DNA from 2 places in the Pseudoalteromonas sp. NH0006-46 genome. Region 2 is predicted to be linked to the other one. Evidence: predicted binding sites of a transcription regulator. Region 2 holds the regulator's gene; the other holds the start of a gene.
The links. Region 2 encodes NrdR, which represses ribonucleotide reductase genes. Its sites were predicted from a motif close to AAACACNANATNTNGTGTTT; they were not measured.
Positions count from the first base shown of each region.

Region 1: nrdA (class 1a ribonucleoside-diphosphate reductase subunit alpha) is a predicted target of NrdR. The motif match lies at 7,612-7,631, and genes of this name have one in related genera.

Region 1 is NZ_BAAJML010000012.1:55,916-68,542, forward strand. It holds gene AC27I2_RS17950 (TonB-dependent receptor) at 1-1,732, opposite strand, end outside; gene AC27I2_RS17955 (YkgJ family cysteine cluster protein) at 1,873-2,259, opposite strand; gene AC27I2_RS17960 (hypothetical protein) at 2,613-3,041, shown strand; gene AC27I2_RS17965 (DUF1287 domain-containing protein) at 3,111-3,710, shown strand; gene yfaE (class I ribonucleotide reductase maintenance protein YfaE) at 3,738-4,010, opposite strand; gene nrdB (class Ia ribonucleoside-diphosphate reductase subunit beta) at 4,010-5,140, opposite strand; gene nrdA (class 1a ribonucleoside-diphosphate reductase subunit alpha) at 5,206-7,488, opposite strand; gene AC27I2_RS17985 (HAD family hydrolase) at 7,901-8,581, opposite strand; gene ubiG (bifunctional 2-polyprenyl-6-hydroxyphenol methylase/3-demethylubiquinol 3-O-methyltransferase UbiG) at 8,581-9,291, opposite strand; gene gyrA (DNA topoisomerase (ATP-hydrolyzing) subunit A) at 9,469-12,168, shown strand; gene serC (3-phosphoserine/phosphohydroxythreonine transaminase) at 12,286-12,627, shown strand, end outside.
Region 2 is NZ_BAAJML010000002.1:622,345-634,971, reverse strand. It holds gene thiL (thiamine-phosphate kinase) at 1-856, opposite strand, end outside; gene nusB (transcription antitermination factor NusB) at 941-1,351, opposite strand; gene ribH (6,7-dimethyl-8-ribityllumazine synthase) at 1,367-1,831, opposite strand; gene ribBA (bifunctional 3,4-dihydroxy-2-butanone-4-phosphate synthase/GTP cyclohydrolase II) at 1,931-3,043, opposite strand; gene AC27I2_RS07730 (riboflavin synthase) at 3,073-3,726, opposite strand; gene ribD (bifunctional diaminohydroxyphosphoribosylaminopyrimidine deaminase/5-amino-6-(5-phosphoribosylamino)uracil reductase RibD) at 3,731-4,882, opposite strand; gene nrdR (transcriptional regulator NrdR) at 4,885-5,334, opposite strand; gene glyA (serine hydroxymethyltransferase) at 5,432-6,688, opposite strand; gene thrC (threonine synthase) at 6,958-8,241, opposite strand; gene thrB (homoserine kinase) at 8,253-9,188, opposite strand; gene thrA (bifunctional aspartate kinase/homoserine dehydrogenase I) at 9,198-11,615, opposite strand; gene AC27I2_RS07695 (response regulator) at 11,844-12,209, opposite strand; gene AC27I2_RS07690 (sensor histidine kinase) at 12,596-12,627, shown strand, end outside.

The sequences.
Region 1 (12,627 bases), on a different contig from region 2:
CATTATCCTCAATATGGTAACCTAAGCCCAGTTCATAAGTACCCGTTGCAATGTGTAAGCCATTAGATAATAACTCTGCAGAAAGTGGGGCTCGCTCTGAGTGAGAAATACTTGTAGCAATACTATGTCCAGGTTTGTACTGCCAAATTGCACCAGCAGATAGACTTACATTGGTAAAGCTTTTGCTATAAGCAATAGATTCTTCATCGTGCTCTTCTTCTTCAACTTCCTCTTCATCATGGTCATGATGCTCAGCTGCTGAAATATTACTGTCAATTTTGTAATCTTCAATGCGGGCACCCAGTTCTACCGTTACATCACCAAATACGCGTTCTTCTAATAAATAAAGGGCATGTGAAGTTGTTATACTTGCTGGGGTAAATGCTTCATCACCAATTGCGTCGTAGTCAGAGTCGCTGTAATGATAGCCCAGCATACCATGCCAATCAGCAAATTTATGTTCTACGTTTAAACGCGCTTCGGTAGTTTCGTTAGTGAACGTTGTGCCAATTTCACCATCTTCAATTTCACTGTGTGAGTAATCGGTATAACCAACACGCAAGTTTATTGTTTCTATCCAGTTGTTGTGAAGCGCATAGCTCACCAACCCTTGCCAGCGGTCTTGCTCTAGCTGTGCAAAAACAACTTCTTCGCCTTCTTCTTCACCCTCATGTTCTGCATGTTCTTCTTCCGTTTCACCTTCGTGATCATGCTCATGGTGATGTTCATGTCCAGGTATTCCATAGTCGGTTTCTATAGTACCGTATGAAAATCCGACAGTAAGGTGCTCGCCAACGTAGCTTGTTCCAAAATTAAGTGTTTCACTGTCAATAAACGTGTTTTCTACTGAGTTTTCAGTTTCTACGTCGCCATCTTCGTCAGTTACTCTAAATGTAGGCGTTTCATAGTCATCGCCACTGCGTTTAGTCCCATCAAAATGAAAGTTAAATCCGTCATTCCCTGTTTCTAGTTTTGCGGCCACGGTATTTGAGTTAGAGACAGTGTCGTGGCTATATTCAGCTGCACCTTTAAAGTCATCAATGTTGTTTGTAGGAATACGATTATCAACCACATTTACAACTCCCCCAATAGCACCTGAGCCGTATAAAAGGGTACTTGGACCACGTAATACTTCAATTTGCTCAGCAGATAAGCTGTCGCTTGACGTAGCATGATCGGGCCCAATACGCGAAGCGTCACTGGCATCTAATCCATTTTGGGTGATTTTTACACGAGGGCCATCTAAACCCCGAATAATAGGGCTTGAAGATACAGGGCCAAAGTAACTGGCATTTACACCAGGTAAGCCTTTTAGTGTTTCTCCAAGTGTTGGTTTTGATTTATTTCTTAACTCATCACCAGAGAGAACACTTACTGGCGAAATCATTTCAAGACTGTTTTTATGCAGGGCAGACGCATAAACCACAACGGTTTCTACAGATGTTGGTAAGAGTGAAACAGTGACATTGTTTGATGATTCAGTCACCGCTATTCTTGAATCTATGTAGTTGTCTTTACTAATATGAAGTTGGCTGTCAGCATCAATGTCTATTGAAAATTCACCAAGTTCATTGCTTTTAACAGTTTGATTTTTTCCATGAACATGAACGGAGGCATTTTTAATTGGGTTTTTTTTATCATCTAAGATTGTGCCAGTAACCGTAGCAGCTAACGCTGATTGCGTGCATAAAACAGAAAAAATTGCAGAAGAAATTAATGTTAACTTTGTCATGAGTAAATTATTTTGTGATTGCTTGTTGTGATATAATATAACAGTTCAAAATTAGCGGATCAACAATGTTATACTATAACTTATGATTTTGCGTTTAATTAACTAAAATTAGTGTTAAGTCACTGAAGTAAAATTGTGATTCATCTACTATCAATCATTAATACATTGAGTTTGTCTTGGGCACGTTTTTGATTTTTTAAATCGCTGGGCTCTATCATTTCACATTCATCGCGAATCATTTCGGCTATAAGGCTAGGGTATTGGCGACAATCTTCAGGTCGATCTAAGTAAATATTGCATATGAACTTATCTTTAGCGTTTTTGTGTTTTTTAGGCTCAATTGCTAAAAAAGGGCAGCCGCTTAATTTATTACCTGTGTCTGGATCAAACCAAATTTGATTACCTTGTACATATTGATAAATTTCAGGATTAAATAGTGCCCACATTTCTACTTCTTCTGTTGAAACGTCGAGGTCACCACCACCATATTTGGTACAGCATTTACCACATTGGTTACACGCTTTCATAGCCTATCTATCTTTAGATTTTTTGATAGTTTTGAGTGTAACAGCCCATCTTCAAATTGTTTGAAATTATTATTTTTATTAATTTAACCATTTCATACTTATGTATGAGCAGTAGATAAATTTAATTCATGTGGTGTGCTTTAAAAATAAAAGTAATTAAGGTTATTTAAAAAGTGTGAATTTTTGTGACAGGGTAGAATTTTATAAACCACTTATACTTTAGTTATTATTTCGCATTTAAATTGTTTGCTGCACACTTTAATGTTGTATGATCGTCCTAAAGGCATATTTAATTAGCCATTTAAATCTATATTTTGCTATTTTAAGCATAAATACATTGAGGGTGATACGTAATGATGAATACAAAAGTATACAAAGCGGTACACGATTTGGCTGAAGAGTTAATGAATGCGGCAAACAAAAATGATCGTAAACGCTTTGAGTTACTTTTTTCTAAACTTAAAGCGATTTGTGAAGAAAACGAAAATACATCTAAAGATCACCCTGTTCAGTGGGAAACACTTGCTGATTTTACAGAAGAGTTAGAAGACGCTATTACCACTTACGAAAAGGCGTTAGCAAAATCCATTGCTATTAATAATAAAGACCATATGTCGTCAGTTGCATTTTCTATGGCAACATTACAATTAGAACTTGGCCAAAAAGAAGAGGCTATAAAAAATCTTCAAAGTGCTAAAGTTAGTGCAAATAAAATTGAAGATAAAGAACTTAAAGCCGAAATACATGACCTGTTAGAATCACTGGTTGAAGAAGAAGGCTAATTGAAAGCGCAATTTAATTTTTGTATATAGAATTAATGGCCATGAAGGTAGCGTTTTAAAAGGGGAGTTATGTTCAAACACGGTTTATATTTATTTACATTTTTACCCTTCTTTACGCTTGCTAACTCTTTCAATCAGCAAATAACCGCAGCGCTGATTGAAAGGACCACACATAATATTACGTATGACGGCAGTTATCATTCAATAAAATATCCCGGTGGTGATGTACCAAGTAATATTGGTGTTTGTACCGATGTTATTATTCGCGCTTACCGTCAATTGGGTGTTGATTTACAACAAAGAGTACATGAAGATATTCGAGCAAATTTTGCTAGATATCCGTCTCAGCGAATTTGGGGTCTAAAAAAGCCGGATAAAAATATTGACCACCGGCGCGTACCAAACCTTCAAGTATTTTTTAAGCATAATGGCATAGAATTGGCCATTTCTAGAAACTCACGTGATTATAAAGTTGGCGATATAGTTACTTGGAAGCTGCCTGGTAACTTACCTCACATAGGTATGGTTGTTACAGAAGCTTCAAACAGCGGTAAAAAAGCTCAAATTGTACATAATATAGGGCGCGGGCCAGAACTAAGCGAAATGCTATTTGATTATAAAATTACTGGTCACTATCGTTTTACTAATAAACACTATAATGATCAGTAAGGAATGTTACTGCTATAAAGGTATTTATTATTTTAGATTAATACGTATATCGCCGTTGGGTTTACTACAGCATAAAAGTATTTCACCATCGCGAACAAATGCGAGTGGTTCTTCGTTATATTGAACATTACCAGACACTAAGGTTGCTCGGCAAGCACCGCAGTAGCCTTCACGACATTGATAAGCAACATCTATTTTTTGAGATTCTAAGCAGTGTAAAAGAGAGGGGCAGCCAGGGCTATATTCAATGCGCTGGCTGTTTTCTGCAAGTGTTACACTTGCAGTCGTTTCATTGCTCATTATAAATCAAAGTCACCAAATTCAGCTGCATCAACTTGTGAGTCTATTTGACCTACAAGGTATGAACTGATTTCAGCTTCTTGTGGCGCAACTTGAACATTATCAGATACTAGCCATGAATTAATCCATGGAATAGGGTTGCTGTTGTTTTCAAATTGAGCCGGTAAGCCAATAGCAGTCATACGTGCATTAGTAATGTATTCAACATACTGACATAAAATATGCTTGTTTAAACCAATCATTGACCCATCTTTGAATAGGTATTCTGCCCATTCTTTCTCTTGCTCAGCAGCTTGTACAAACATTTTAATTGCTTCGTCGCGACATTGGGCTGCAACAATTGCCATTTCTGGGTCGTCTTTACCATCTTGCATGATATTTAAAATATGCTGTGTGCCAGAAAGGTGAAGTGCCTCATCACGTGCAATTAGCTTGATAATTTTAGCATTACCTTCCATCAGTTCACGCTCAGCAAATGCAAACGAACACGCAAAGCTGACATAAAAACGAATTGCCTCAAGAATGTTTACCGACATCATCGCGAGGTAAAGTTTCTTTTTAAGTTCGAATAAATTAACAACCACTGTTTTACCATTAATTTCGTGCTTGCCTTCACCGTAAAGATTGTAAAGTGAAACAGAGTTAATTAAGTCATCGTAGTAAGTTGTTACTGCATCGGCACGTTCGCTAATTTTATCGTTACTAACTATGTCATCAAAAATAAGTTCTGGTGATTGTGTTACGTTACGAATAATGTGGGTGTACGAACGGCTGTGAATTGTTTCACTAAATGCCCACGTTTCTATCCACGTTTCTAGCTCTGGAATAGACACAATAGGAAGCAAGGCAACGTTAGGAGAACGGCCTTGTACACTATCGAGTAATGTTTGGTATTTTAAATTACTTAAAAATATGTGTTTTTCATGCTCTGGTAGCGCCTGAAAATCTAAACGGTCTTTACTCACATCGACTTCTTCTGGTCGCCAAAAGAAAGACAATTGCTTTTCTATTAACTTCTCAAAAATAGGATATTTTTGTTGATCGTAACGCGATACGTTAACGGTCTGGCCAAAAAACATTGGCTCTTGCATTTGGTTATTATGATTACGACTAAAAGTAGTATAAGACATGTTTATCACTCAAAAAACTATCAGAACAAAGCGGGCTGTATGCCCGCTTAAGATAAAATTAACGACTATATTTTACACGCGCCGCCTGCACAGTCGTCATCTTCCACTTCTGGAGTGTCGTCTTGTGCATCAGATGCGCCATCACGGGTATTATGGTAATACAAAGTTTTGACACCCAATTTGTAGGCGCTAAGTAAGTCTTTTAATAAGACTTTCATAGGTACTTTACCGCCTTCAAATTTATTTGGATCATAATTTGTGTTTGCAGAAATAGTTTGGTCTACAAATTTTTGCATGATACCAACAAGCTGAAGGTAACCATCATTAGAAGGAATGTCCCAAAGTAACTCGTAGTTGTCTTTTAAACGTTCGTACTCAGGTACAACTTGTTTTAAAATACCATCTTTACTTGCTTTAACACTAATATGACCACGTGGCGGCTCGATACCATTTGTCGCGTTTGAGATCTGCGATGACGTTTCTGATGGCATTAATGCACTGAGTGTAGAATTACGCATACCGTGTTCTTGTATGCTTTTACGCAATGCATCCCAATCAAGGTGCAGCGGCTCATCACAAATTTTATCTAAGTCTGTTTTATACGTATCTGTTGGCATAATACCTTGAGAGTACGTTGTTTCGTTAAATTTAGGACATGCACCACGTTCTTTTGCAAGTTCGTTTGACGCTTTCATCAAGTAGTACTGAATCGCTTCGAATGTTTTGTGTGTTAGTGCATTTGCACTGCCGTCTGAATAACGCTTACCATTTTTGGCTAAGTAGTAGGCGTAGTTAATTACGCCTATTCCTAACGTACGGCGTCCCATCGTTGCATTTTTAGCAGCAGGTACCGGGTAGTCTTGGAAATCGAGTAAATTATCGAGTGCACGCACTGCTAGTTCAGCAAGTTCTTCTAGTTCATCTAATGACTCAAGCGCACCAAGGTTAAATGCAGACAGTGTACATAATGCAATTTCGCCTTCTTCATCGTTAACGTTGTTAAGCGGTTTTGTCGGTAATGCAATTTCTAAACATAAATTAGATTGACGAATTGGTGCTACTTTCGCTATAAACGGGCTGTGTGTATTACAGTGATCAACGTTTTGTAAGTATATTCGGCCAGTACTTGCACGCTCTTGTGCGAACACAGAGAACAACTCAATTGCTTTAATACGCTTTTTACGAATAGAGTCGTCTTGTTCGTATTTAACGTATAACGCATCAAATTCGTCTTGGTCTTCAAAAAACGCATCATAAAGACCCGGTACGTCTGATGGGCTAAATAACGTGATATAATCGTCTTTGATTAAACGAGAATACATTAATTTATTAAACTGTACGCCATAATCTAAGTGACGAACGCGGTTGTCATCAACACCACGGTTATTTTTAAGAACTAAAAGGTTTTCTACTTCTAAGTGCCATAGCGGATAGAATAAAGTTGCTGCGCCACCACGTACGCCACCTTGCGAACAACTTTTAACAGCTGTTTGAAAGTGCTTGTAAAAAGGAATACAGCCAGTGTGGTACGCTTCGCCGTTACGAATGTGGCTTCCTAATGCGCGAATGCGACCCGCATTAATACCTATACCAGCACGTTGAGAAACGTATTTTACTATAGCCGATGACGTAGCATTGATTGAATCTAGGCTATCGCCACATTCAATAAGCACACATGAGCTGAACTGGCGAGTTGGCGTGCGAACACCCGCCATGATTGGCGTTGGTAATGAAATTTTAAATAGCGATACCGCATCATAAAAGCGCTTTATATATGAAACACGTGTTTCTCGTGGGTAATCTGCAAATAAGCTTGCAGCGACTAAAATATATAAAAACTGCGCACTTTCATATATTTCACCCGTTACACGATTTTGAACTAGATATTTACCTTCTAATTGTTTAACTGCAGCGTAGCTAAAATTTAGATCACGAGAATGGTCTAGGTATTCGTCTAATTCATCAAATTCTTGTTCTGTGTAGTCAGCGAGTAAATGTGCGTCATAGCGCTTATCGCCAACCATTTTTGTTACATGGTCAAATAAACGCGGAGGCTCAAATTTACCATATGCTTTTTTGCGTAAGTGGAATACAGCTAAACGTGCAGCAAGGTATTGGTAATCAGGTGATTCTTTAGAAATCTGATCGGCAGCCGCTTTAATAATCGTTTCGTGAATATCTTTAGTACGAATACCATCATAAAATTGAATATGTGACTTTAATTCAACCTGAGAAACCGAAACGTTATTTAAACCTTCGGCGGCCCATTCTATAACGCGATGGATCTTATCAAGATCAAGAGGCTCTTTGCGCCCGTCACGTTTGCTTACAGATAACTGTTGGTTCATAGCTTTGCCTGTATTCCTTGGGGATAATGTATTTTTGACCAATGTTGTACGTCTCAAAAAGAGAAGTAGTGCTCATTTTTTATAAGTTTTACCAAATCAGGTAAATTTAATTGAATAACATTTGGCCACAATATCTGGTGTTGTTCAATTTAGAGATCACAAGATAGTGTGGTCTGAGTTGATTTGCAAGGGGCATAATTGCCCCTATTTGTGGATAACGTTGGGATAACGTAATTGTGTTAGTAGGCATTAACCTTTGATCATTCATTTGAGTTGAAATTTTTAAAAATCAACTCAGGATCGACTAAATTTACACATTTTGAAAATAAATTTCGCCTGCTTTTTTTATCATCAAGCTTTGTGTATAAAGTGTCACAATCACAACATATAGTGTTTATATCTATAATGGGCACTATATATGGTTAAATGCGTCAATAGGGCTATACCAGTCAAAATCAGCTTTCCAAGTCAATGCTTCTGACTCACTTGGAATGTAACCCCACAAAGCAGTCGCTGTGGGCATACCTGCTGCTTTACCTGCCTGAATATCACGCTCAGCATCACCTATGTATAAACAGCGAGCTGGTATTACGTCCATGAGTTTAGCGCAATGAAGTAAAGGCATCGGAGAGGGTTTAGCTTCTTCAAGGGTGTCTCCGCTAATTATAACCGAAGCATTTTTTAAAGCGGGGATCGCAGCGACTAGCGGCTCGGTTAAAAAACCGGGCTTGTTTGTCATGATCCCCCATTTGATCTTTTTGTGATCAAGTGCAATGAGTAGTGGTTCAATACCGGCAAAACAGTGGGTATGCTTTGCAATGTTTTGTGCATAGTTATCGACCAGTTGCTTTATCAATTGTGATTGTGCAAGAGAGGGCCATAACTCTTTAAAGCCAGCTTCTAATAATGCTGCTGCACCATTAGACGCTGCTGGACGATATACCTCACTGGTTACTTCAGTAATTTGATTTGAACGCAGTACACTATTAAGAGCAGCGCCTAAATCGTCAGCTGTGTCGAGTAACGTCCCGTCTAAATCAAACAAAAATGCATCATATTGATAAAGTGCTGAAGGTAACTGTCCGCTTTTCATTACACCAACTTCTCAAAATGAAGAATATAGTTAACACTAACATCACTATTGAGTGTGTACTGTTTAGAAAAGGGGTTATACGAGAGCCCTGAGCTTGCACGTACTTTTAAGCCCGCTTCTTCGGCCCATGAAATTAGTTGTGCAGGTTTTATAAACTTATTATGGTCGTGTGTTCCATCAGGAACCATTTTCAATAGTTTTTCAGCACCTACAATGGCAAACAAGTAGGCCTTAGGAGTTTTGTTAAGGGTAGAAAAAAAAACGTCAGCACCGGGTTTTGCAAGTTTAGCAACCGCATGAATAATCGAAGCAGGGTCGGGGACGTGTTCGAGCATTTCCATACAGGTAACGACATCAAAGCGCTCAGGGTGCTCATCAGCAAATTGTTCAGCAGGTACTTTTATATATTCAACGGGTACATTGGTTTCTAAACTATGCAACTTGGCGACAGTTAAAGGCTCTTGCCCCATATCAATGCCTGTTACTTTGGCTCCCATACGTGCCATGCTTTGGCTTAAAATACCGCCACCGCAGCCCACATCGAGTGTTTCTTTGCCAAATAAGCCTTGAGCTTTATTTGCAATAAAATCTAGGCGTAACGGGTTAATTTCGTGTAAGGGTTTAAACTCACCCTCTAAATCCCACCAACGCTCTGCGATGGCTTCAAACTTTGCTATTTCTGCGTGATCTACATTTTGATGTTCGGTCATAAAATACTTCCTCGTCAATCTGAGGCCATTATATAGGCCTAAATTGATAAATCGCAAAGTTTTGCGCCTGTAAATTAAAATTAATTGTGATAGCATGTCCGTTAGTAATAATAACAATACTCTTTAAAACCCAATACCGGGTTATTAAGAGCTGCTACTGAAGGAATGTGATATCAAATGACTGATCTCGCCAATGAAATTCTGCCAGTCAATATTGAAGACGAGTTAAAAAACTCCTACTTAGATTACGCAATGAGTGTAATTGTAGGACGTGCATTACCAGACGTACGTGATGGCTTAAAGCCAGTTCATCGTCGCGTTTTGTTTGCAATGAACGAGCTTAGTAATGATTGGAACAAGCCTTACAAAAAATCGGCACGTGTTGTCGGTGACGTAATCGGTAAATACCACCCACACGGCGATAGCGCAGTTTATGACACGATAGTTCGTATGGCACAGCCATTCTCACTTCGTTATATGCTTGTTGATGGCCAAGGTAACTTCGGTTCAGTTGATGGTGATTCAGCTGCAGCAATGCGTTATACCGAAGTACGTATGGCTAAAATGTCACATGAGTTATTAGCCGATCTTGAAAAAGAAACGGTTGATTTCGTACCTAACTACGATGGCACAGAACAAATTCCTGATGTTTTACCAACTAAAGTACCTAATTTACTAGTAAATGGTTCTTCTGGTATTGCGGTAGGTATGGCAACAAACATACCACCCCATAACTTAACTGAAGTTATTAATGGCTGTTTAGCTCTTATTGTTAATCCTGATTTAACCATTACTGAATTAATGGATTACATCCCAGGCCCAGATTTCCCTACAGCCGCAATCATTAACGGTAAAAAAGGGATTGAACAAGCGTATCAAACCGGCCGTGGTAAAGTGTACATGCGTGCACGCGCCGACATTGAAACGGATGAGAAAACAGGTCGTGAAACAATTATTGTTCATGAAATCCCTTATCAAGTTAACAAAGCTCGTTTGATTGAAAAAATCGCTGAGCTAGTTAAAGATAAAAAGATTGAAGGGATCAGCGCATTACGTGATGAATCAGATAAAGACGGTATGCGTATCGTTATTGAGATTAAACGTGGTGACGTAGGTGAAGTTATTTTAAATAACCTATATGCGCAAACACAATTACAAACAGTGTTTGGCATGAACATGGTTGCGCTTATTAATAATCAGCCTAAGTGTTTTAATTTAAAAGAAATGCTTGAAGAGTTTATTATTCACCGCCGTGAAGTAGTAACTCGTCGTACAGTATTCGATTTACGTAAAGCGCGTGACCGTGCTCATATGCTAGAAGGTCTAGCAATTGCACTCGCCAACATTGACCCAATTATTGAACTTATTCGTAAGTCTCCTACACCGGCAGAAGCTAAAATAGCGTTAACTGCTCGCTCGTGGGAACTCGGTAATGTGAAAGCCATGCTTGAAAAAGCAGGTGAAGCTAACGTTGCTCGCCCAGATTGGTTGGCTGATGATTTAGGTATACGCGATGGCCAGTACTTCATTTCTGAGCAACAAGCTCAAGCGATTCTTGATTTACGCTTACACAAGCTAACAGGCCTTGAGCACGAAAAAATCTTAAGTGAATACCAAACACTGCTTGATTTGATTGCTGAACTGTTACACATATTGGCAAGTCCAGAGCGCTTAATGGAAGTAATTCGCGATGAATTAGTTGAAATTAAGGCGCAATACGGTGATGAACGTCGTACTGAAATTAATGCAGCTGCGCATGACATTAGCCTTGAAGACCTGATTACTGAGGAAAATGTTGTAGTGACACTTTCTCACGAGGGGTATGTTAAGTATCAGGCATTGTCTGATTACGAAGCGCAACGTCGTGGCGGGAAAGGCAAGTCTGCAACGAAGATGAAAGACGAAGATTTCATCGAGCGTTTATTAGTTGCAAACACGCACGATACTATTTTGTGTTTCTCTACAGCAGGCCGCTTATATTGGTTAAAAGTGTATCAATTACCACTTGCAAGCCGTGCAGCCCGCGGTAAGCCAATTGTAAACTTGTTACCGTTAGAAGCTGACGAACGTATTACTGCTATATTGCCAGTACGTGAGTACGAAGAAGATAAATACATCTTTATGGCAACTGCTTTTGGTACCGTTAAGAAGACACCATTAACAGCCTACAGCCGTCAGCGTGCTAGCGGTATTATTGCTGTTAACCTTAATGAAGGCGACAGCTTAATTGGTGTTGATATTACCGATGGTACGAACGAAATAATGCTGTTTACTGATGCGGGTAAGGTTGTTCGCTTTAAAGAAGCTGAAGAATCTGCTGTTGTAGATGAAAACGGTAACCCAGTACTTGACGAAGAAGGTAACCCTGAGATTCGTTTCAAAGGTGTTCGTCCAATGGGTAGAACGGCAACCGGTGTACGTGGTATTAAAATGACCGACGAACAACGTGTAGTATCGCTTATCGTACCAAAAACTGATGGTGCTATATTAACTGTAACTGAAAATGGTTATGGTAAACGAACTCAGCTTGAAGATTACCCATCTAAGAGTCGTGCAACACAGGGTGTTGTATCAATTAAGGTGAGTGAGCGTAATGGTGCTGTAGTAGGTGCTGTTCAAGTTGATGACAACGACGAAATAATGCTTATTTCAAACCGCGGAACGTTAGTGCGTACTCGTGTGAACGAAGTTTCAACGGTTGGTCGTAACACACAAGGTGTTATTTTGATCAGAACTATTGACGAAGAGCAAGTAGTTGGTTTACAACGTATAGAAGAAATTGAAGTTACAGAAAGTGACTTAATTAATACTGAAGACGTTGAAACAGTAGATACAGTTATAGATGAAGTCGTGGATGACACTCCTCCTTCAGAATAATTGAGATTGAAAAAGCGGCCTTGGCCGCTTTTTTTAATGTTGTTGAAAAAAATTAATACAGCGTGGATTTAATATTTTCATGTTGAGTATATAAATTACTGGAATGAGGCAAAGGTAATGAGTAAATATAATTTTTGTGCAGGGCCGGCTATGCTTCCGCAAGCGGTAATGCAAAAAGCACAAAAAGAATTCTTAGATTGGCAAGACATGGGCGTTTCTGTAATGGAAATTAGCCACCGCAGTAAAGAATTTCTAGCATTAACTGCAAAATGTGAAGCAAGCTTAAGACGCTTAATGAATATTAGTGATGAATTTGAAGTTCTATTTATGCATGGTGGTGGTCGAGGTCAATTTAGCGCAGTACCCCTTAATCTTCATCAAGCGGATAAAAAAGCGGTCTACTGTGAAAATGGAGTGTGGTCTAAAAGCGCTACAGACGAAGCTAATAAGTTTACTTCA
Region 2 (12,627 bases):
CAACACCATACTGGTTTAACTTTAAATCAAGCATACCTTTGTTGTTATCTGGAACAGTAAAAATTAATTCGTAGTCATCGCCGTAACCCAAAATAAACGGTAACTGCTTATTAAAATCAAGGCTTGCTTTCATTGCCTCTGAGGTAGGGATACTTTCAATATTTATTTCTGCATTAACTTGCGACATTTCAAGAATATGTGTTAAATCAGCAAGTAAGCCATCTGATACATCAATCGCTGATGTTGCTAGTCCTCTAAGCACTTGCCCAGCAGCCACTCGCGGGGTTGGGTAATCAAAACGCTTATTCAGGTACTCTAAATGTGTTGGGGTTATATTAAAGTCTTGCTTACGGGATTCAATAGCAAGCCCAGCATCCCCTAAAGGACCTGTAACATAGATCCAATCACCTACCTTTGCACCACTTCTTCGTAACGCCTTACCTTCAGGCACGGTACCTTTTGCACAAATAGTAATGGTAAGTGGTCCCTGCGTGGTATCACCCCCAATAATTTGTACATTAAAGTATTCTGCAATTTCATGCATGCCTTCAGTAAACTCTGCAATCCACTGTGAATCTATAGTTGGTAATGTTAATGCAACAGATACCCACGTAGGCTCTGCCCCCATTGCGGCTAAATCACTGAGGTTTACAGCGAGTGCCCTATGCCCTAAAGCGCGAGGAGAAATATCTTCAAAAAAGTGCACGCCCTCTACTAACGTATCAGTTGTGACTGCAAGTTGGCAGTTTTGTGGAACAGTGACAAGCGCGCAATCATCACCTATGCCTAGGTTAACATCACGACGAGAAATACCGCGACCTTTAAAGTAGCGGTTAATTAATTCAAATTCCTTCATACACAAAAAAGCCGACCTATGCCGGCTCTCCTTTTAACGGTTATATAAAGTAATCTTCTGATTATTTAACCAGAGAAAGTACTACTACTTGCGTAAATGCTTTACCGCTTTATCAAGTACACCGTTTACAAATTTATGGCTGTCTTCTGCGCCAAATATTTTGGCCAGCTCAATACCTTCGTTGATAGCAACTTTATAAGGTACATCTTCACGAAACTTAAGTTCGTAGCTGCTTAAACGTAAAATTGCTCGCTCAACCATATCTAAGTCATCAAACGGACGTGTTAAATGAGGTGATACCGCTTCATCAAGTTGCTTATAATTAACAGCCACACCTGAGGCTAAATCTTTAAAGTATTCAACATCAATTTTGGTAACGTCGTTCTCGATCAACATTTGTTGTTCGATATCGGCAATTGCATTGCCGCTTAATTGCCAAGAATAAACGGCTTGAAGTGCTAAGATACGTGCTTTACGTCTTGCTGCTGGTTTCACAAAAATTCCTTAAACTTAAATTTTATCTAACACATTAACCATTTCAAGCGCACCTAAAGCAGCTTCGCCGCCTTTATTACCCATTTTGGTGCCTGCACGCTCAATAGCTTGCTCGATGCTTTCAGTAGTTAATACGCCAAATGCAACCGGTATATCATACTCTAGTGATACTTGCGCAAGACCTTTGTTTGATTCGCCAGCAACTAGGTCAAAGTGTGGTGTACCACCTCTGATCACTACGCCTAAAGCGATGATTGCATCATACTCTTTTTTTGCCGCAACGCGTTTTGCCGCTAAAGGTAATTCAACTGCACCCGGTACATAAATAACAGTAATATCGTCATCAGATACACCACCAGTACGTTTTAGCTCATCAACAGCGCCTTCAAGCAGGCTACTACCAATAAAGTCATTAAAACGAGAGATGACAATGGCAAATTTTTTGCCCGGAGCGTACTTATTACCTTCAATAATTTTCATTCGATAACCCTAAAAATAAGTTCAAGCGGTTGCGATTGCGCAAAAATTGCTGCGCATCATACCATAATAATAATGAAATAGCCTAGTTTAAGCGTTTGCCTATTGTGGCTCAATGTAATCAACAACTTCTAAGTGAAACCCCGAAAGTGCATGGTATTTTTTTGGCCTGCTCATTAAGCGCATTTGCTCTATACCTAAGTCTGCAAGAATTTGTGAGCCTACACCAACGGTACGAGATGTTCCTTGAAATTTACGCGGTGTAACATTTTCACCCGCGTCTGCAGCTGCAAATGCTTTTACTGTTGCTTCAAGCTCTTCAGTACTTTCCTGCTTACCCAAAATAACGAGCACACCCTCGTTTTTAGCAATGTATGCCATTGCATCAGATAAGCCCCAGCTTCTATCCGCACTTCGATCAGAAAGTAAGATATCGTTAAACGTACTTTGCAAATGCACACGTACCAACGTTGGTTCTTGCGCTTTAATTTCACCTTTGAGTAGTACGTAATGTAACTGACCGTCGATCGTATCTTTATAAGTTACTAAATCAAACTCACCATGCTCTGTCGGTAACTTACACTTAGCTACTTTTTCAATTGTGGTTTCGTTTAAATTACGGTATTCAATTAAATCAGCAATAGTGCCTATTTTTATATCGTGCTCTTTGGCAAAAATTTCTAAATCAGGGCGACGCGCCATAGTGCCATCTGCATTTAAAATTTCAACAATAACAGAAGACGCTTCAAGGCCCGCTAATCGCGCTAAATCACACCCTGCTTCTGTATGACCTGCGCGTGTTAACACCCCGCCTGGCTGCGCCATAATTGGGAAAATATGACCCGGCTGTACTATATCGCCAGGGACAGCACCTTTAGCAATTGCAGCTTGTACTGTGCGTGCCCTATCTGCTGCAGATATACCTGTAGTTACGCCTTTTGACGCTTCTATCGACATTGTAAAGTTAGTTGAAAACGCAGCACCGTTATTTTTAACCATTAGAGGCAAATCAAGTTGTTCACAACGCTCTTGTGTCATCGTTAAACAAATTAAACCGCGGCCATGAGTGGCCATAAAATTAATTGCCTCTGCACTGATATGCTCGGCAGCAATAATTAAATCACCTTCATTCTCTCTGTCTTCGTCGTCCATTAAAATGACCATTTTACCGGCTTTAATGTCGTCTATAATTTCTTGTGCGCTGTGTAAATTCATAAATTCGCTCGTGTAAGTTGTCAGTTTCGTTATTTAATAAAGCCCGCTTTTGCGAGTAAGCTCATTGATATGTCTGCGCCGGTTGGCTGCTCAGCGCCTTTAATAAGACGCTCTAAATAACGTGCAATTTGATCGACCTCTAAATTAACTTGGGTGCCGACTTTAAAGTCGGCAATCGTTGTTTGACCACTGGTGTGCGGCACAATTGTTAATTTAAATTTATTACCCTCTACAGCGTTAACTGTCAGGCTTATACCATCAATACATACCGATCCTTTGTAAGGTATGTATTTCATTAAACTTTCATCGGTTGTAAGCCAATATTCAGTCGCTCTCGCATTTGGTGTAATTGCAGCAATGGTTGCAATACCATCAACATGACCAGACACTAAATGCCCACCTAAACGCGAAACCGGTTGCATGGCTTTTTCAAGGTTAACCGTTTGCCCTATTGAATAATGCGCAAAACCAGTTAAATGAATTGTTTCGTTAGATAAATCAGCACTAAAGCCATCAATATGTTTATCAACTACGGTTAAACATACACCATTTGTTGCAATACTATCGCCCAGCTTCACGTCACTCATATCAAGGTCGGCGCTTTGAATGCGAATGGCTAAGTCGCCTTGTTTTTTTTGTAATAAAGCAATTTTGCCTGTGGCTTCTATTATCCCAGTAAACATAGCGCTACTCTTCTTTGTTAAGTGATTTTAGTGAGTGCTTTTTTAACGCATTGATACGCAAATCGTCACCAACACGCACACACTCATTAAAGGATAAATCGATAGTATCTTGCATACTCGTCAATTCAGGGAAGTTTACTAAACTTTTAGCATCATAGCCCATCAGTTTTGGTGCGATATAAAAAACATACTCGTCAATTAAATCAAGCTCGGTCATTTTCCCCGCAAGGGTTGCCCCAGCCTCAAGCCATATATTATTAAATTGATGCTTAGCGAGTGTTTGTAATACATCGGTTAAATCAACCTTACCCTGTTGCTCACGCACCGCTATGTGCTTAACAAAATGCGGCCACAGAGTCGATTTATCAACCTCGGTGGTAAAAATTATTACTGGGTGCGCTATTTTAAATAGCGCAAGGTTGGGTGTTAACCTATTTTGCGAGTCTATTATAACACGCACTGGCTGGCGAAGCGGTAAGTTGGTCGGTAATGAATACGGTAATTCGCTTTGCCGAACATTGAGTTTTGCATCATCAACAAGAACCGTATCGGCCCCCGTTAAAATGGCACAGCTTTGAGCGCGGTATAGCTGCACATCTTTTCGTGCAGCAGGACCTGTGATCCACTTACTTTTTCCATTTTTTAGCGCTGTTTTACCGTCTATACTGGCTGCTAATTTGCAGGTTACGTAAGGAAGCCCTTGCTCCATTCGCTTAAAAAAACCAAGATTTAATGCGCGAGCCTGTTGTTCAAGCAATCCATAAGCGACTTCTATTCCAGCATCGCTCAGTATTTTAAGGCCTTTGCCTGCCACTTCTGGGTTGGTATCAACCATGGCAGCAATCACCTTTTTAATACCCGCAGCCTTGAGCCCTTCTGCACAGGGCGGCGTGCGCCCATAATGACTACAAGGTTCAAGTGTTACATAGGCGGTTGCACCCTTTGCTTTTTCACCGGCCACAGCAAGGGCATTTACCTCGGCATGCCCTTGCCCTGCTAATTGATGAAACCCTTCACCAATTATTTGATTATCTTTTACAAGTACACAGCCAACATTAGGATTAGGCGTTGTGGTAAATCGTCCTTTTTTAGCAAGCTCAATAGCACGCGCCATATATAGTTTATCATGCTCAGTAAATACGACTTGGCTGCTCACAATTATTCCCCTAAACGGGCAATTTCTTCGCCAAACTCGCGTATATCTTCGAACGAGCGATACACAGACGCAAACCTTACATAAGCTACTTTATCAAGTTTTTTAAGCGCCTCCATAATACATTCTCCCACCAAATGGCTCGAAATTTCTCGCTCACCCGTTGCACGTAATTGTGATTTAATTATATTTACCACTTCATCAACTTGCTCTGTGCTAACAGGGCGCTTTTCAAGTGCACGATTTAAGCCATTAAGTAACTTATCTTCATTAAAGGGTTCTCGGCTTCCGTCTTGTTTAACAACACGGGGCATAACCAGCTCAGCCCCTTCAAACGTCGTAAAACGTTCGTGGCAATCGTTACATTCTCGACGACGGCGAACTTGATGACCACCGCCAACAAGGCGCGAATCTATAACTTTGGTGTCTTTTGCTGTACAAAATGGGCAATGCATAAATCAAGGTATCCGTTTTAAAAACAAAAAAGCCGCTAAAAAGCGGCTTTTATAATAACATGTTTACTTATGTGATCTAAATTACCGTTTTACTTTGTTAAGCGTAAACAGGTAGTTTTGCACAAATAGCTTTCACTTTTTCTTTTACTTGTGCTTGTACAGATTCATCAGCAATATTGTCTAGTACATCACAGATCCAGCCAGCAAGCTCTTTAGATTCTGCCTCTTTAAAACCACGACGTGTGATTGCAGGAGAACCAATACGCAAGCCAGAGGTTACAAAAGGAGAACGCGGATCATTAGGTACTGAGTTTTTGTTAACCGTAATATTCGCATTGCCAAGCGCTGCATCAGCATCTTTACCAGTGATATCTTTATCGATTAAATCAAGTAAAAATAGGTGATTGTCTGTTTTACCAGAAACAACTTTATAGCCGCGCTCTTGTAGCACGCTAACCATTGCTTGCGCATTTTTAACAACTTGTGTTTGGTATTCTTTAAATTCTGGTTGAAGAGCTTCTTTAAATGCCACTGCTTTTGCAGCAATAACGTGACATAAAGGACCACCTTGGCCACCAGGGAATACTGCACTGTTAAGCTTTTTGTAGATTGCTTCGTCGCCACATGCAGAAATAATTAAACCACCACGAGGGCCCGCTAATGTTTTATGCGTTGTTGTAGTAACAACATGTGCATATGGTACAGGGCTTGGGTAAACACCCGCCGCAATTAAACCTGCAACATGCGCCATATCAACAAATAAATAAGCATCTACTTTGTCTGCAATTTCACGGAACTTAGCCCAATCAACAATGCCTGAATAAGCAGAAAAACCTGCAATAATCATTTTTGGTTTGTGCTCTAGTGCTAGCGCTTCAACCTGTGCGTAATCAATTTCACCCGTTTCTTCGTTTAGGCCGTACTGGATTGCATTGTACGTTTTACCTGAAAAGTTTACGTGTGAGCCATGAGTTAGATGGCCGCCATGCGCTAGGCTCATGCCTAAAACAGTGTCTAGCGGGCTTAATAATGCTTGAAAAACAGCTGCGTTTGCTTGCGAGCCAGCATGCGGCTGAACGTTTGCGTAATCAGTACCAAATAATTCGTTTGCACGGTCAATCGCTAATTGCTCGACCACGTCTACATGCTCACAGCCACCGTAGTAACGCTTGCCAGGATAACCTTCCGCATATTTGTTAGTAAGTTGAGAACCCTGTGCTTCAAGTACGCGTGGGCTACAGTAGTTTTCAGATGCAATTAACTCAATGTGCTCTTCTTGACGTGATGTTTCTTTACTCATCGCGTCAAATAACTCTGGATCAAAGTCCGAAATATTCATGCTACGTTCTAACATTGGGGGCTCCTGGGCAACGTGTATGGTATTTTTTAGAGGCTATATTGTACGCTTAAAACCGCGCTTTGCCTACGTTCTTAAGTTGAGGATATTTAATCAGGGATTGAAACTATTTCACAGTCCTTTTAAGATGATATTTTTAAATAACTTACATAACTATTTTAAATGTTTTTCATTTATTACATTTAATTAGTTAATTGACAACGCTGTTTCACGGTTTAAAACATACAAAAAAAGCGGCCTAAGCCGCTTTAACTTTTGCTTTTTATTTAACCTAACTTAGCCAGTATTTCTGTGCGTAACGCGTCATAATCGGCGTTTATATCGCTTGCTAGGCAGGGTTTAGCCAATGCGTCACTTAGTGGTTTTGGCATATTAAGCTCGATATTTAATATATCTTCCACGCTTTCTTTAAATTTAGCCGGATGTGCAGTTGCTAAAAAGATACCCGCAGCACCTGGTGCTCGGTTATTAACTAAACCTTGGTATGCAATTGCTGTATGTGGCTCTGCAACATACCCTGTTTGATGAATATTTTTCATCACTGTTTGAGTGTTTTGTTCGTCAACACTAATTGAATAAAAGTTGTCGTAACTAAACCAGTTGTTATCCAACATCGTTTGCACTCGTGGCCAGTTGTTAGGCTTACTTACGTCCATCGCATTTGAAAGCGATTCAAGCGTTGTATTTGGTGCCCAGTTTTTGTCTAGCATAAAACGTGGAACTGTATCATTCTGGTTAGTAGTTGCACTTAGCTTCCCTACTGGTAACCCTATTACAGCACCAATCATTGCGGCGCATACATTACCAAAGTTACCACTTGGTACAGAAATATGTGCTGTTGCACGCTTTTCTTTTGGCAGTTGCGCAATTGCTTCAAAGTAATAACACACTTGCGCTACTAATCGACTTATGTTGATTGAGTTAGCAGAATTAAGGCCAAGTGTTGATTTTACCTCGTCATCTAAAAACGATTTTTTAACAAGCTCTTGGCAATCATCGAAACTACCATCAACTGCGTAACAATGAATATTACCGCCTAAAGTAGTGAATAGTTTTTGTTGAGCCAGCGAAATTTTGCCTTTAGGGTAAAGAATAACCACATCGATATTTGGCTTATTATAAAATGCATGCGCTACTGCCGCACCGGTATCACCTGATGTTGCGGTTAAAATTGTAACCTTCTCGCCTTGGTTAAACTGCGCTAAACATTCAGCCATAAAGCGCCCACCAAAATCTTTAAAGGCAAGCGTAGGGCCATGAAACAGCTCCAAACAATAGATATTTTCCTCTACCTCGACTAACTTAACTGGAAAGTTGAACGCATTTTTAACCATGGCGGCAACGGTGTCACTTGGCAACTCATCACCAATTAAATGCGATAATATTTTGCCGCTACGCGTAACAAAATCCATATCAAGCAGTGCATCAACATCAGTCAATGGCGCTAAAGATTCAGGAAAAAATACACCTTGGTTACGCCCGAGTCCTGTTTTTACTGCTTCAACAAACGACACTTTTTGTGAGTTATCTTTTAAATTATGTAATTGCATGACTTCTTTTCCTATAAAACATTTAATTGACGCGTGCCGTCGTTATCTAACTTACAAATATGGCAAAAGCCTTGCTCATTTATATAATTATCTTTTAGCCATTTGGCGCATTGCTCAGCCGCTTCCTGTGTTTTACATACAGTAAATAACGTAGGGCCTGCACCTGAAATACTCACTATTTCAGCACCCAGTGCAGGTAAACTTGCTTTGGCCTCACTAAAGCCAGTAATAAGTGGCGCTCGATATGGCTCTGCTATTTCATCTTTCATAATGCTTAATGCATCGTCAAAACGTGCTGTTAGTAACAAGCTACTAAAGGCCGATAAACGCTGCGCAAACTCAATGCTTGCATGCATACTAAGCTCTTTAGGTAATACAGAGCGCGCTTTTGCCGTATTAAGCGAAAAGCCTGGAAACGCCGCGACGTAATACCAATTTTCATCAACCGGAAGTTCTATCGATTTATTAGGAATTAAATCGCCAGTTAGCTGCAAGCCGCCTAAATAACATGGTGTGATGTTGTCGTAATGGCGCCCGCCACTTACAACGGCTTCAAAATCTGCCATCAACTCAATTAACTCAACTTGGTTCAACTGTGTTTTTGCAAATTTATCAAGCGCTGCAAATGTAGCAACAACCGAACAAGCACTTGATCCTAACCCTGAGCCAATTGGCAGGTTTTTTTTAAGTTCAAGCTTTACTGAAGGCATATCTGGAGCAACGTGCGCTCTGAAATGCACTAAGCACTGATATGCTAAGTTCTCTTTCGCATCACTCGGTAATTTATGAGCATACTCGCCAGAACAGACAAACTCATCATTAGTCGCTGCACTTACAACCGCTACGTCACCCAATAAACTGCCATCAATTGGCGAAAGCGCGGCACCCAATGCATCAAATCCAACAGCAAAATTACCAATAGACGCAGGTGCATATACTTCAATCATTTTTTACTCCTAGCGCGATAACGTTTTTAAAACATCTGCAAATACACCTGCAGCAGTTACTTCAGAACCCGCACCGTAACCACGAATAACAAATGGGCGTGGTTGGTAGTATTGGCTTAAAATAGCCAGTGCATTTTCACCATCACGAATAACATTAAGCGCATGTGATGAATCTACCGCTTCAATACCTACTTTACAGTGCCCTTCTTTAATTGTACCCACGTAACGCAATACTTTTCCTTCACTTGCTGCCTGCTCTATACGGGTATTAAAGTCAGCATCTAAGCTTGGCAGTTTTGCCATAAACTCATCAATACTGTCTCCTTCGGCAAATCCTTGTGGTAATACCGACTCAACTTCAATATCGCTTAGCTCTAGTTTCATACCTGCTTCTCGCGCAATAATGAGAAGTTTACGCGCAACATCCGTTCCTGATAAATCGTCTCGAGGGTCTGGCTCTGTGAAACCACTTTCTTTTGCTTTGATGGTTGCCTCTGACAATGACAAACCATCTTGAAGTGCACCAAACATGTAAGATAACGAACCAGATAAAATACCGCTAAATTCAAGTAGTTCATCACCCGCGCCAAATAACGACTGTAAATTGTCGATGACTGGGAGCCCCGCACCTACGTTGGTTTCATATAAAAATTTGCGATTGTTTTTTTGCGTTGCTGCTATTAAATCTTGATAGTAAGTGTACGAGCTAGTTGTTGCTTTTTTGTTGGCTGCGACAACATGAAAACCGGCATTTAAAAAGTCAACATATTGCGCCGCCAGTGCATCAGACGATGTGCAATCCACCAGCACAGGATTAACTAAGTGGTTTTGCTTAACAAATTGCTCAACGAGTTTTAAGTCAAACGCCTGCTCTGATGCAGCTAATTTTTGTTGCCAATCACTAAACGCAATGCCTTCACTATCAAGATGTAGCTGACGCGAGTTTGCAACGCCATACAAGTTAAGCTTTATATTGCGCTTTTCAAGCCATGCTTGTTGACGCTCTAATTGAGATATAAGCTCTTGCCCTACTAAACCACACCCAAGCAAAAACACATCGATTGATGGCACATGTGTGAAAAAGTTCTCATGGCATATTTTTACTGCGTCGTTACATAACTCTCCATCAATCACAGCTGAGATAGCGCTTTCGGTAGAATCTTGTGCAATTGCCACTATATTTACTTGTGCTTGGCAAAGCGATGCAAAAAACTTAGCCGCTAAACCGCGGTGCGCGCGCATGTTATCGCCTACAAGCGTTACTATGGCTAAATTACGCTGTACTTGTACAGGTTCAATCAAACCTGCTTGTGATTCAAGCTCAAAGGCCGTTTGCAATGCTGTTAATGCAAGTGTTAAATCGCTTTCATGTACACAAAAGCTAATGCTAAATTCACACGACGATTGTGTGATTAACACAATCGACACGTTGTCATGAGCCAGCGCATTGAATACTTTTGAGGCCATGCCTACTTTGCCTTTCATGCCTGGGCCCGAGACCGTTAGCATAGCAAGGTCTTGCAGACTTGAAATTGCTTTTACCGGTTCGTCTGACGAATAATCATTACCGATTAGTGACCCTTGCGCGTCAGGGTTGTGCGTATTTTTTATTTCACAAGGAACGCCGGCTTTAGCGCACGGCAAAATAGTTTTTGGATGAAGAACTTTGGCACCAAAGTAAGAAAGCTCCATTGCTTCTTTATAAGACAAAAAATCGACTTTAGTGGCTTTTTTGATATAACGAGGATCTGCACTGTAAACACCATCAACATCAGTCCAAATTTGGCAAACATCTGCCTCTAAACAAGCCGCAGCGATGGCTGCAGAGTAATCAGAGCCATTTCGGCCAAGGGTAGTCAGCTCGCCTTTATCATTGCTTGCTGTAAAACCAGGCATAATATAAATCGTGGCTGGGTTTTCTTTTAACACAGCTTGGAAACGCGCTTTGCTTGTTACTAAATCAACCTCTGCATCTATGTAGCCACCTGTTGATGCAACACAGCTAGTCGCTTCTAAATACACTGCTTGATGTGAGCTTAATAAGCGCTGCATAAGCGATACACTAACACGCTCGCCAAAACTAATAACATAAGCGCGCACCTGTTCAGGGCAGCACTTAATTAATGACACACCATCAAGCTTATTTTTTAGCGCGTTAAAATCTGGCCAACTTTCAATTGCGCCATACTTTTTTTCGACGGCTGATTTCAACTCATCACAACGTCCAGTTAACGCCTCCCATAAAGGGCCAAAGTCATGGCCTTGCTCTGCAGCACTTGCCAGTGAAACCAATGAATCAGTCATCCCACCGGGTGCAGATAACACTAATAGCATTTCATCTTTTAATTGTGCTTTAACTAATTGAGCTACCTGCTCAAGACAAGCAAAGTCGGCAAGTGATGACCCACCAAATTTTAAAACGCGCATTGTTTATGTTCCTCATTCCATAAAACGAAAAAAGGCCTGTGTTCTAAGTGAACACAGGCCTTTAAATTTGTTGCACCGACCTATGCCACTATCCAGAAAGAATGGTGGTTGTAATAATAATGGTCAGTACGCGATTAAATGTTTTCATGGGGTAAGACTGCACTAACAAAGGCTATGCTGTCAAGCGCAAATTAAAAGATAAAACAGCCTTTTTTTACATAAAAAAACCTAGTGAATGCCAAATTTATGCAAAATATCATTCATTCGTGTTTTATCTATTGGTTTGTTTATAAAATCGATAGCGCCTAATTTAGCCACTCGTAACTTCATTTTCTCTTGTATATCAGCAGAAATAACAAGTACAAAACACTCAACCTTGTTTGTTTTTATGTATTCAAGAACGCCAACGCCGTCAACTTCAGGCATGGTTAAATCTAGGCATAACAAATCAAAACGGTTCGTATTTAGTAGTTCAATCGCTTGTGCGCCATTTGTAGCTTGCTGAATATCGGCATTTATACACTGTTGCAAACATCTGATTACTTGTTTTCGTGCAACTGTTGAGTCATCACACACTAAAATAGAAAAATTCATATTATAAAACTACTAAATAAGCATAATTAATGTCATTAAGGACAACGGTCGGTAGCAAGGTCGTATTTTTGTACAATGGTACCTATATTTACTACAAAATACCTGTGCTTTTTGTCCACATTTTGTAACAATCTATTATTGAATAAACTTAACAAGCTAAAAGGGATAGTTTACTATTGCGAAAATGCATAAAAAACAAACAACAATTAGTTTATCAATAATATACAAACACTCCGATATAGGTAGTGTGTAATAAACAAAAACAAAAATCAGCCTTTATTTGTCATAAAATAAATCATTTATTATTTGTTTTTAAGCATTTATTGACTAGATTTTAAATAGTAGTGCAAATACTTAATTAAAGTTCAAGGAATTATTGATACCCCATGCTACAAAAAAGCCTTTCTAAAAGATTACT